3 regions of the Pantoea sp. App145 genome follow, and region 1 is predicted to be linked to each of the others. Evidence: predicted binding sites of a transcription regulator. Region 1 holds the regulator's gene; each other region holds the start of a gene.
What was found. The regulator LexA, encoded in region 1, represses DNA repair genes until DNA is damaged. The targets are predictions, from matches to a motif close to TNCTGTATGTACATACAGNA.
Positions count from the first base shown of each region.

Region 2: the regulator LexA is predicted to act here: its motif matches at 1,728-1,747, upstream of sulA (SOS-induced cell division inhibitor SulA).
Region 3: the regulator LexA is predicted to act here: its motif matches at 1,916-1,935, upstream of dinB (DNA polymerase IV).

Region 1 covers NZ_CP133290.1:2,476,917-2,480,198, forward strand. The annotation lists gene RCF31_RS11325 (CsbD family protein) at 1-138, opposite strand, end outside; gene dinF (MATE family efflux transporter DinF) at 296-1,627, opposite strand; gene lexA (transcriptional repressor LexA) at 1,720-2,334, opposite strand; gene RCF31_RS11340 (diacylglycerol kinase) at 2,440-2,808, opposite strand; gene plsB (glycerol-3-phosphate 1-O-acyltransferase PlsB) at 2,935-3,282, shown strand, end outside.
Region 2 covers NZ_CP133290.1:1,303,628-1,306,909, reverse strand. The annotation lists gene ompA (porin OmpA) at 1-860, opposite strand, end outside; gene sulA (SOS-induced cell division inhibitor SulA) at 1,216-1,707, opposite strand; gene RCF31_RS05970 (TfoX/Sxy family DNA transformation protein) at 1,930-2,529, shown strand; gene yccS (YccS family putative transporter) at 2,553-3,282, opposite strand, start outside.
Region 3 covers NZ_CP133290.1:1,878,068-1,881,349, reverse strand. The annotation lists gene lpcA (D-sedoheptulose 7-phosphate isomerase) at 1-168, shown strand, start outside; gene RCF31_RS08665 (class II glutamine amidotransferase) at 221-988, shown strand; gene dpaA (peptidoglycan meso-diaminopimelic acid protein amidase) at 959-1,705, opposite strand; gene dinB (DNA polymerase IV) at 1,948-3,003, shown strand; gene RCF31_RS08650 (sugar ABC transporter substrate-binding protein) at 3,038-3,282, opposite strand, start outside.

The DNA.
Region 1 (3,282 bases):
GCGTTCCTGAATTTTACCGACAAGCTGATCACGTTTCCCTTCGATGACGGTCATATCATCATCAGTCAGCTTGCCCCATTTTTCTTTCACTTTCCCTTTGAATTGCTTCCAGTTTCCACTCGCTTCGTCTTTGTTCATAACCGTTCTCCATGTCATTTCCAGTGAGTTGACGGCATACCCATTCCCTGAAGGTAAAAGCCGATATAACACGCTACTTAATTGCGTTGTTAAGGATAATTATAGTAGACAATGAATATCAGGTAGCACACTTACGGATTAATCTGTAATTAATAAGTTATATTCCACTATACGAAAACCAACTGTCATGACGCCAGTGGCGGCGCCAGACCAGCCACAACGTGAGTCCGCGTAATGCCAGAAATACCGTCACCGCCAGCCACAAACCATGATTTCCCAACCAGGGTAAGGTGAGCAACGACAGGCCATAACCCAGCGCCGCCAGCGCCATGCTGTTACGCATTTCCCTGCCACGCGTCGCGCCGATAAACATGCCATCCAGCAGATAACACCATACCCCCACCAGGGGCATCACCACCTGCCACACCAGGTAACGGTCGGCGGCTGCGCGGAGTTCGTCCAGCGAGGTCAGCAACCCGACAATTTGTACCCCGCACAGGGCATACATCATGGCGAACAGCAACGCCACCAGGCCTGCCTGACGGCATGCCGCGTGCCAGACCAGCAACAACTGGCTGCGATCTTTCGCACCAACCGCTTCACCAGAGCAGGCTTCAACCGCATAAGCGAAACCATCCAGTGCGTAGGCTGTGAAAGTGAGAAACATCAGCAGAACCGCGTTGACTGCAACCACATCTGGCCCAATGCGCGCGCCAAAGATCGTCAGAGAAGCAAAACAGATTTGCAGCAGAAATGAGCGCAACATAATGTCGCGATTGAGACGAAACAGGCGGGCGGCACCACCGCGCCAGCTCTCTTTCAGCAGGGTGAAATCAATACCACGTAGCTTTAATACCCGAGCTACCATCAACAGCCCGACACCCAGGGTGACGTATTCGGCCAGTGCCGTAGCCGCAGCAGCGCCTGCCACTCCGCAGTGCAGGCCGAGCACAAACAGCAGATCCAGCAGAATATTGACCAGGTTGCCCACCACCAGCAAAACAACGGGTGCGCGTGCATACTGCACACCCAACAGCCAGCCCAGGAGTACCAGATTAGCCAGCGTAGCGGGAGCACTGAGCCAGCGAATCTGAATAAACAGTTGCGCCTGTTGCTGTACCGCAACGCTGCCTCCCATTAGCGCAGCCGCCAGATTGCTGACAGGTGTGCGCAGCAACATAAACAACACACCTGCGATCAATGCGATAAGCAACGGTTGGGTAAGCGCACGCGCCAGCGCCGTTTTATCGCTGGCACCAAATGCCTGGGCAGTCAGTCCGGTCGTGCTCATGCGTAAAAACAACAGCAGCATAAAAATGAAGCTGGTTGCAGTGCTACCCACTGCCACGCCACCGAGATAGATCGGACTGTCAAGATGGCCAATCACCGCGGTATCCACCACGCCGAGCAACGGCACCGTGATATTCGAAAGGATCATCGGCAGCGCCAGCCGCCAGAGTGTCTTATCAGAGGAGGAAAACAGCTGCATCAGCCCGTCCCGGTTTGTGCTGCGCTACAGTTATTTTGGCAAATCAAACCACGGCAGCGCAGAGGCGCTACCGTAGTGGGGGATTTAAAGGATTAAAGCCATTCGCCGTTGCGCACGATACCCACCGCCAGCCCTTCAACGGTGAGTGACTGTTCACGGGTATCGACCACAATCGGCTGGAAGTCACTGTTTTCTGGCAGCAGCTGCACAATCGCGCCCTGCTTTTTCCAGCGTTTCACTGTGACTTCATCATCAATGCGCGCCACCACGACCTGGCCATTGCGCACTTCCTGAGTCTTGTGTACCGCCAGTAAGTCACCATCCATAATGCCGATATCTTTCATCGACATGCCGCTAACGCGCAACAGGAAATCAGCGGTGGGTTTGAAGAGGTTGGCATCAACCTGGTAGTGAGCCTCGATGTGCTCCTGGGCCAGTAACGGTTCACCCGCGGCGACACGGCCAATCAGCGGCAGCCCCTCACTGGCTTCTTCTTCCATTAATAAACGAATACCGCGCGACGCTCCGGAGACGATTTCAATCACGCCTTTGCGTGCCAGAGCCTTCAGATGTTCTTCTGCCGCATTCGGTGAGCGGAAGCCCAGTTGCGCAGCAATTTCCGCACGCGTTGGCGGCATGCCCGTCTGGTTGATATGGTCGCGAATCAGATCATAGACCTGTTGCTGCCTGCTGGTTAACGCTTTCATCCCGCCCCCTGGTTGTTTATACAGTCGCTGTGAGTATATACAGGTATTGGCGAAATGGAAACCAAAACTGAGGGAAAAATCAGCGAGTTGATGAATCCGGAATCCTTATCGCAAATGCGACCAAAGCAGCGCGATCCAGACGAAAATAGCCAGTAAGATAGCTAACAATACGGCAGCCGACCCCATGTCTTTCGCGCGTCCGGCCAGCGGATGACGCTCCTGACCAATGCGGTCGACGACGGCTTCAATGGCACTATTCATAATCTCAACGATGACCACCAGCACCACAGAACCGATCATGAGTACGCGGGAGATCGCGTCAACATCCAGCCAGCATGCCACCACAATCGCCACCAGTGCGGCGATAGCCTCCTGGCGAAATGCCGCTTCATGTTGCCAGGCGGCGCGCAATCCCTGCCAGGAATAACCGGCAGCTTTCACTATCCTGAGAATACCGGTGACGTTATTTGCCATGTCGTTGAACCCTTTACTCGTTTTGACGTCAATGTCTGGGCAGCCGGGAATGGCACGGCCACAGATCTTCGCGGCACTTTCTGGTATGCTTGCCGCGCTTTGCTAACAAGAGGCTTAAAGTTGTCTATGTCAGGTTGGCGTAAACTTTATTATAAATTATTGAATTTACCACTCTCCATTTTGGTAAAGAGTAAGGCTATTCCGTCGGATCCTGTGTCTGAACATGGGTTAGATTCAACGCGGCCAATCCTATATGTGCTGCCTTATGATTCCAAGGCCGATCTACTCACACTGCGTTCGCAGTGTCTGAAACACGATCTGCCGGATCCGCTTACACCACTGGAAATTGATGGCACGTTGTTGCCACGCTATGTCTTTATCCACGACGGTCCACGCGTTTTCCCTTATTTCGTGCCGAATCTGGAGTCAGTGAAGCTATTTCATGACTATCTCGATCTGCATCGCAGCAACCCC
Region 2 (3,282 bases), 1.2 Mb from region 1:
GCGCGTTTCTCAGACAGTTTCTGGTTGTACTGCTCTGAACCGATACGGTCGGTGAAGCCCAGAACAACGACTGAACCGTCTTTCGGGTCCAGTGAGCTCAGCTGGCTGTACAGCTGGTCCAGAGCCTGCTGACCTTCTGGTTTCAGGGTAGCTTTGTTGAAGTTGAACAGGACGTCAGACTTCAGGGTGAAACGCTTGGTTTCAACAACCGGAGCCGGGGCCGGAGCCGGAGCTACAACCGGGGCAGCAGCTTCATCCTGACCGAAACGGTAAGAAACACCGACGCTCAGCATGCTGTTGTCAGGGCGTGCGCCAACGGTGCCAGCATCGCCGATGTTGTTAACCCACTGGTAGTCCAGACGAGCAGCCCAGTTCTGGGTCAGTGCGTATTCAACACCAACAGCAGCCAGCGGAGAAACGCCGGTGTCGTGATCGCTGATGCGCACGCCGTTGTTGTTCTGAGTTGAATCAGCACGCCATACCATACCGCCCAGACGGGTGTAGATGTCCAGATCGTCAGTGATTGGGTAGCTCAGTTTAGCAGCCAGCTGAACGCCTTGTGCTTTGAATGCGCCATTGATGTTGTTGCCTTTGTAAGGCATACGGCCCAGCCAGTCATAACCCAGCTCGAAGCCCAGGTACTGGTTAGCCTGGTAGCCCGCGAAAGCGCCTGCACCCAGCTGATCCTGGTGAGTCGGACCGTCATTGTTCACATAACCGTTACCGTAGTAACCTTTGTCGTGGTACTGAGACCAGCCCAGTTTAGCACCGGTATACCAGGTGTTATCTTTAGGAGCGGCCTGCGCTACGGTAGCGAAGCCAGCCAGTGCCACTGCAATTGCGATAGCTGTCTTTTTCATTTTGCGCCTCGTTATCATCCAAATAGGCAATGAGCAAAAATGTTTGCTCTTGGTTGTAATCCAATCCTTCGCCGGGTCAACATGCTCGCTTATGACTCTACCGAAAAAAACGGAGGTTATTGAGCACCCTGGCGAGGTAAAGTCTACAACGAGATTGGAAACTTACAAGTATGATGTGACGCCAGGCGATAAAAAAACAGGGGTTTATACACACATTTTAACAATTGACATGGCATAATCTTCGTGATCAGAAATGAAAAAAACGGCTAAGCCATTGTCTAAGCTGGCTGGACAAGAATCAGTGGCTTAGCGTTAACTTCCGCAAAAAACGGTGTGGGAAAAATCTTAATTTTACTTAATGAAACAAATCTGAGGGAATTTTTGACGCAGACGGTTGTCTCGACAAAACAGCTTCGTACCCTTGCGGACGCATAACCAGCCCCAAAGCTTCACCTTCCGCTGCCGCCTGTTTCAGTTCCCAGCGCTCTTCATCATTAAGCTCGTACGGGATCCATGCCAGAACCACGCTATAGTTCCCGGTACGCAGGGCTTTGACCATACTTTCTACCGTACTGTAACGTTCACTTTCGGTGATATGCATACTCTTTTCCAGCGGCAAACCTGACTGCTGCATCCACTGGCGATTCAGTTTGTGTGCTGGTGTTAACCACAGCTGCCAGCGTGATTGCAGGCTCAATTGTTGCAGGACTGGCAACAGCATAAGTTGCATCATGCCGGGTTGTTCACTGTAACGCAGCTCTGTAATGCCACCCAGAGTAGGTTGTGCTACACCTGAAGTTGCAAAACGGTGAGAACGATCAGCGGTGCCAGAGAATTGAGTACGCATAATTTAATCACTCAGTAATGAACTGTATGAATATACAGTAATGGCTTCCTGGATAAAGATCAACCTCAATTTCTGAAAACGTCTCGCAAATTCTGCACATTTTTTGCTCTGACTGCATTTATTCATTGAACAGCCAGATCGTTTTTCATATCTTCTAACTCGATGAATAAATGGATATTTATTAGGATTTTTCTGGTAAAAGGACTTCAGGAAGGTGTCAGCATGAAAAAAACTCATCCGGTTGTTGAGCAATCAAAAGTGCGGCTGGCGGCACTGGGAAAAATTGAATCTCGCACGCAGTTTGGTGGTTATGCGCTTACCGTGGAAAAGGTGGTCTTTGCGTTTATCAATGACGATTCACTCTACTTACGTGCCTGTGAAGCGGTGATGGATTATGCAGTTGAACGCCCCATGGAGCCGCTGGTTTATCGCAAACGTGGGATACCTGTGGTCCTGAACTATTTCAAAGTTGATAAATGGCTTTGGCAGGAGCCAGAACGGTTGATGCGGTTGTCTGCCAGCGCTTTACGGGCGGCGCGCGATGAGCTTGAGACCAAATATGTCTCGTTGCGGTTAAAGGATTTACCCAATCTCAGCATGCGCATGGAGATGCTGCTGCATAAGGTCGGTATTTGTTCGGTAAAACATTTGTATGAAATCGGCGCGAAGCAGAGTTGGCTAAAACTGCGGACGGTGAATAAGCATATTGGCCTGAAAACACTGCTGGCGTTACAGGGAGCGATTTCCGGACATCATGAGGCGGCGCTGCCGAGTGAGGTGCGAGCAGAGCTTTGCGCGTGGTATCAAAAAACGCTCCGCTAGTGACATAGCAGAGCGTTTCGTTTTTAAGCCGCCACGAGGATGCGACGCAGGCGCGCAATTTCCGGCAGCAGGGCGATGAGTAATCCCAGCTGTTGTAAAACTAACGGTGCCTGCGTTTCCGGACTGGCTTTCATTCCGGCCAGACGATGGAGCAGGTCTTGCTGCATCCGGGCGGCCTCAGCATCGCTGACCCGTTCAATTTGCAAAACATCCTCAACGAAGCATACCGCATCATCCAGCAAAGCCAGTAACGTCGGGTCGCTCAGCCCAACGCGATGTGCCCCGAGCGCCGAAATATAGCTGAGAAAGGAGTGATTCAGGCACAGCAGCCGAAAGGCATTTTCACGTAATGATTGCTGATAACGGGCTTCGCTGCTCATATTGGAAACCACCGAGGCCAGTTCTGCATCGGCGTTGTGTGCATCGCGGCGAGCCACGCGATAAGCCAGACGGTTATCTTTACCCTGATGATATTGCTCCATAATGGCATCAAGGTAGCGACAGTTGGCATTCAGGGTGCGCTCGGCTACGGCGGGTAACTGACGGAAGCGCCAGTCCGGCCAGACGAAGGCTACAGCCAGCCATGCAAGACCACAGCCCAGCAGTGTATCGATGACACGCGGCAGCGCGACTTCAAAACCTTCACCCAGCAGATTGAAGCACAACAGCACCAGCAGCGTAATGAACAGGGTCGCCTGGGCATATTGTATTTGCCGAAAGGCGAAAAACAGTACACCACTGAGGACGATCAAT
Region 3 (3,282 bases), 600 kb from region 1:
GGGATGAAGGTCATCACCCTGACCGGCAAAGACGGCGGCAAAATGGCCGGTACTGCAGACATTGAAATCCGTGTGCCGCATTTTGGTTATGCTGACCGCATTCAGGAAATTCATATCAAAGTCATCCATATCCTGATGCTGCTGATTGAAAAAGAGATGGTGAAGTAAGTCGTGGCTTCTCCTCCCACGCCGGTGGGAGGATTTTACTAAGGCGGTAGCTATGTGCGAATTGCTCGGGATGAGCGCCAATGTCCCCACGGATATCTGTTTTAGTTTTACCGGGCTGGTGCAGCGTGGTGGTGGGACCGGACCGCACAAAGATGGCTGGGGCATCACCTTTTATGAAGATAAAGGCTGCCGCACCTTCAAAGATCCGTTGCCGAGCTATAACTCGCCGATTGCCCGTCTGGTGCAGGAATATCCAATCAAATCACATTCGGTGGTGGCGCATATTCGCCAGGCCAACCGCGGTGAAGTGTCACTGGAAAATACCCATCCGTTTACCCGCGAGCTGTGGGGCCGTAACTGGACTTACGCTCATAACGGTCAGTTGAAAGGCTATCGTCAGCTGGAGACCGGTCATTTCCGCCCGGTGGGGGAAACCGACAGTGAAAAAGCCTTCTGCTGGATCCTGCATAAACTGACTCAGCGTTATCCGCGCACGCCCGGCAACTGGCCAGCGGTGTTTCGCTATATCGCGGAGCTGGCGGCGGAGTTACGGCAGAAAGGGGTGTTTAACATGCTGCTGTCGGATGGACGTTATCTGATGGCGTTCTGTTCCACCAATCTGTTCTGGATCACCCGTCGCGCGCCGTTTGGCAAAGCCAAGCTGCTCGATCAGGATGTGGAGATTGATTTTCAGCAGCAGACTACGCCGCAGGATGTGGTGACGGTGATTGCTACGCAACCGCTGACGGGAAATGAAACCTGGCACCGGATAGTGCCAGGCGAATGGGTATTATTTTGCCTGGGAGAGCGCCAGGAATGATTTTGAAGCAGCGTCTGGCGCGGTCATTACCGCCGGGCTGCTGTTTACCGCGTACTGGCCGCTACCGGTGACGTTCACCGTCGGTGGCTGGTGGTACTTCGCAAAGTACGCATAACCCGGCTGCAACTGACGCCAGAAGCTGGCGTAAGTGGAGTAGCGGTGACGCTGCATGTTGCTGTCGGTCATACGGAACGGGAAGATGCCTAACGACACTTCTTCCTGCCCGTTACGCAGCGCAGCGTTAACGTAGGTGTAGATCTCATCCATATAGGCGTTGGTCATGGCATAGCAGCCAATGGATTTACAGTCGCCGTGGATCATCAGATATTTGCCGCTGTAGCCATTGTCACGGTCAAATTGGTTCGGAAAACCGGTATTAATCGCGCGATAATAATGGCTATCCGGTTTTAACTGATTCAGTTTGACGCTATAAAAACCTTCCGGGCTTTTAAAATCCCCTTCGCGGCGCTTGGGACCCAAACCGCCAGAGAAATTACAAATGCGGTAGCTATCCAGCAGACGATATTCATTACCGATCTTGCCGTACAGTTCCAGCGTACGCTCTTCCTTGAAAATCTGAATATAAACCGGGGTGCCAAGTAATTGTTTTTTTAGTTCTTTGCTTACCGGAGCCTCAGGGTTAACTGGCTCGGGATTGATTGCCCAGCTAAGGACCGGCATAAAAATCATCGCAAGCAAGAATGCGATTCTGCCCATTCTGTGTGTACCTTGAAGTGAAGAGGAACTCTGACGCATAACGTCTCTTATTGCATTATCGGAAATATCCGCTACCGCAGCGCAACATTAACATTGTCTGGCGTTTAATCAAGCCAGTGTCTGAGAAAATAGCCATTTACCTCAGGGATTACGGCGATAAATTTGTAAACTTTAATGCGTGCCCCGACAAATATTGCTGATATTTTGCAGTGCTGTATACTTATCCAGTGTCTGGAGGGGGTATGCGTAAGATCATTCATGTCGATATGGACTGCTTTTTTGCAGCGGTTGAAATGCGCGACGATCCCTCTTTGCGTGATATCCCGATCGCCATTGGTGGCAGCCGAGTGCAACGTGGCGTGATCAGCACCGCTAACTATCCGGCACGGGAGTATGGCGTGCGCAGCGCGATGCCCACCGCCACAGCGCTGAGACTCTGCCCCCACCTGCGCCTGCTGCCTGGGCGTTTCGAAGCCTATAAAGATGCCTCCCGCCAAATCCGCGACATCTTCGCACGCTACACCCCGCTGATTGAACCGCTGTCGCTGGATGAAGCTTACCTCGATGTCACCGATAGCCCGCATTGCCAGGGATCAGCCACGTTGATGGCGCAGGCGATTCGTGCCGATATTCTGCGTGAAACCCAGCTGACCGCCTCGGCAGGCATCGCGCCAATTAAGTTTCTCGCCAAAATTGCTTCCGACCTGAATAAACCGAATGGCCAGTTCGTGATCACACCGCAGGCGATGCCCGATTTTCTGCTGTCGCTGTCGCTGAGTAAAATTCCCGGCGTCGGTAAGGTGTCGGCGAAAAAACTGGAGGAGATGGGGCTACGTACCTGCGGAGATGTACAGCAGGCGGATTTGGCGCAGCTCCTTAAACGCTTCGGCAAATTTGGCCGGGTGTTATGGGAACGCAGCCACGGTATCGACGAGCGCGGCGTAGTGGTGGAGCGGGAACGTAAATCACTCGGCGTTGAGCGTACCCTGATGGAAGATATTCATAGCTGGGAACAATGCCTTGAAATCATTGATTATCTCTACGAGGAGCTGGATCGCCGCTTGACGCAGATTCGCCCGGACAAGTTAATCGCCCGTCAGGGAGTAAAACTGAAGTTCAATGATTTCCAGCTGACGACCCAGGAGCATATCTGGCCGGTGCTGAATAAAGAGGACATGATTGCGGTGGCGCGCAAAACCTGGGACGAACGCCGAGCCGGGCGGGGTGTCCGGCTGGTGGGACTGCATGTGACGCTGGTGAATCCACAACTGGAAAGACAGTTGCTGCTGGGTCTGTAGCGGCGCGATAAATCGCGCCGCTACACATCCTGGATTATTTTTTACCGTACTTCGCTTCCAGCGTGGCAAACCACGGTGCGACGAAATCGTGGTTCTCACCCCAGCCTGGGATGATTTTGCTCAGCGATGCCACGTTTACCGCACCCTGCTCGCTGTTCAACTGCTGCTGAGTAATCGAGGAAGCCTTAAACTCGTAGCTCGCGGGGGTGCTTTCACCGGCAATCTTATTCGCCACCAGACGCATATTCACTGCGCCAATGGTTTTCGGATCGACTGCCA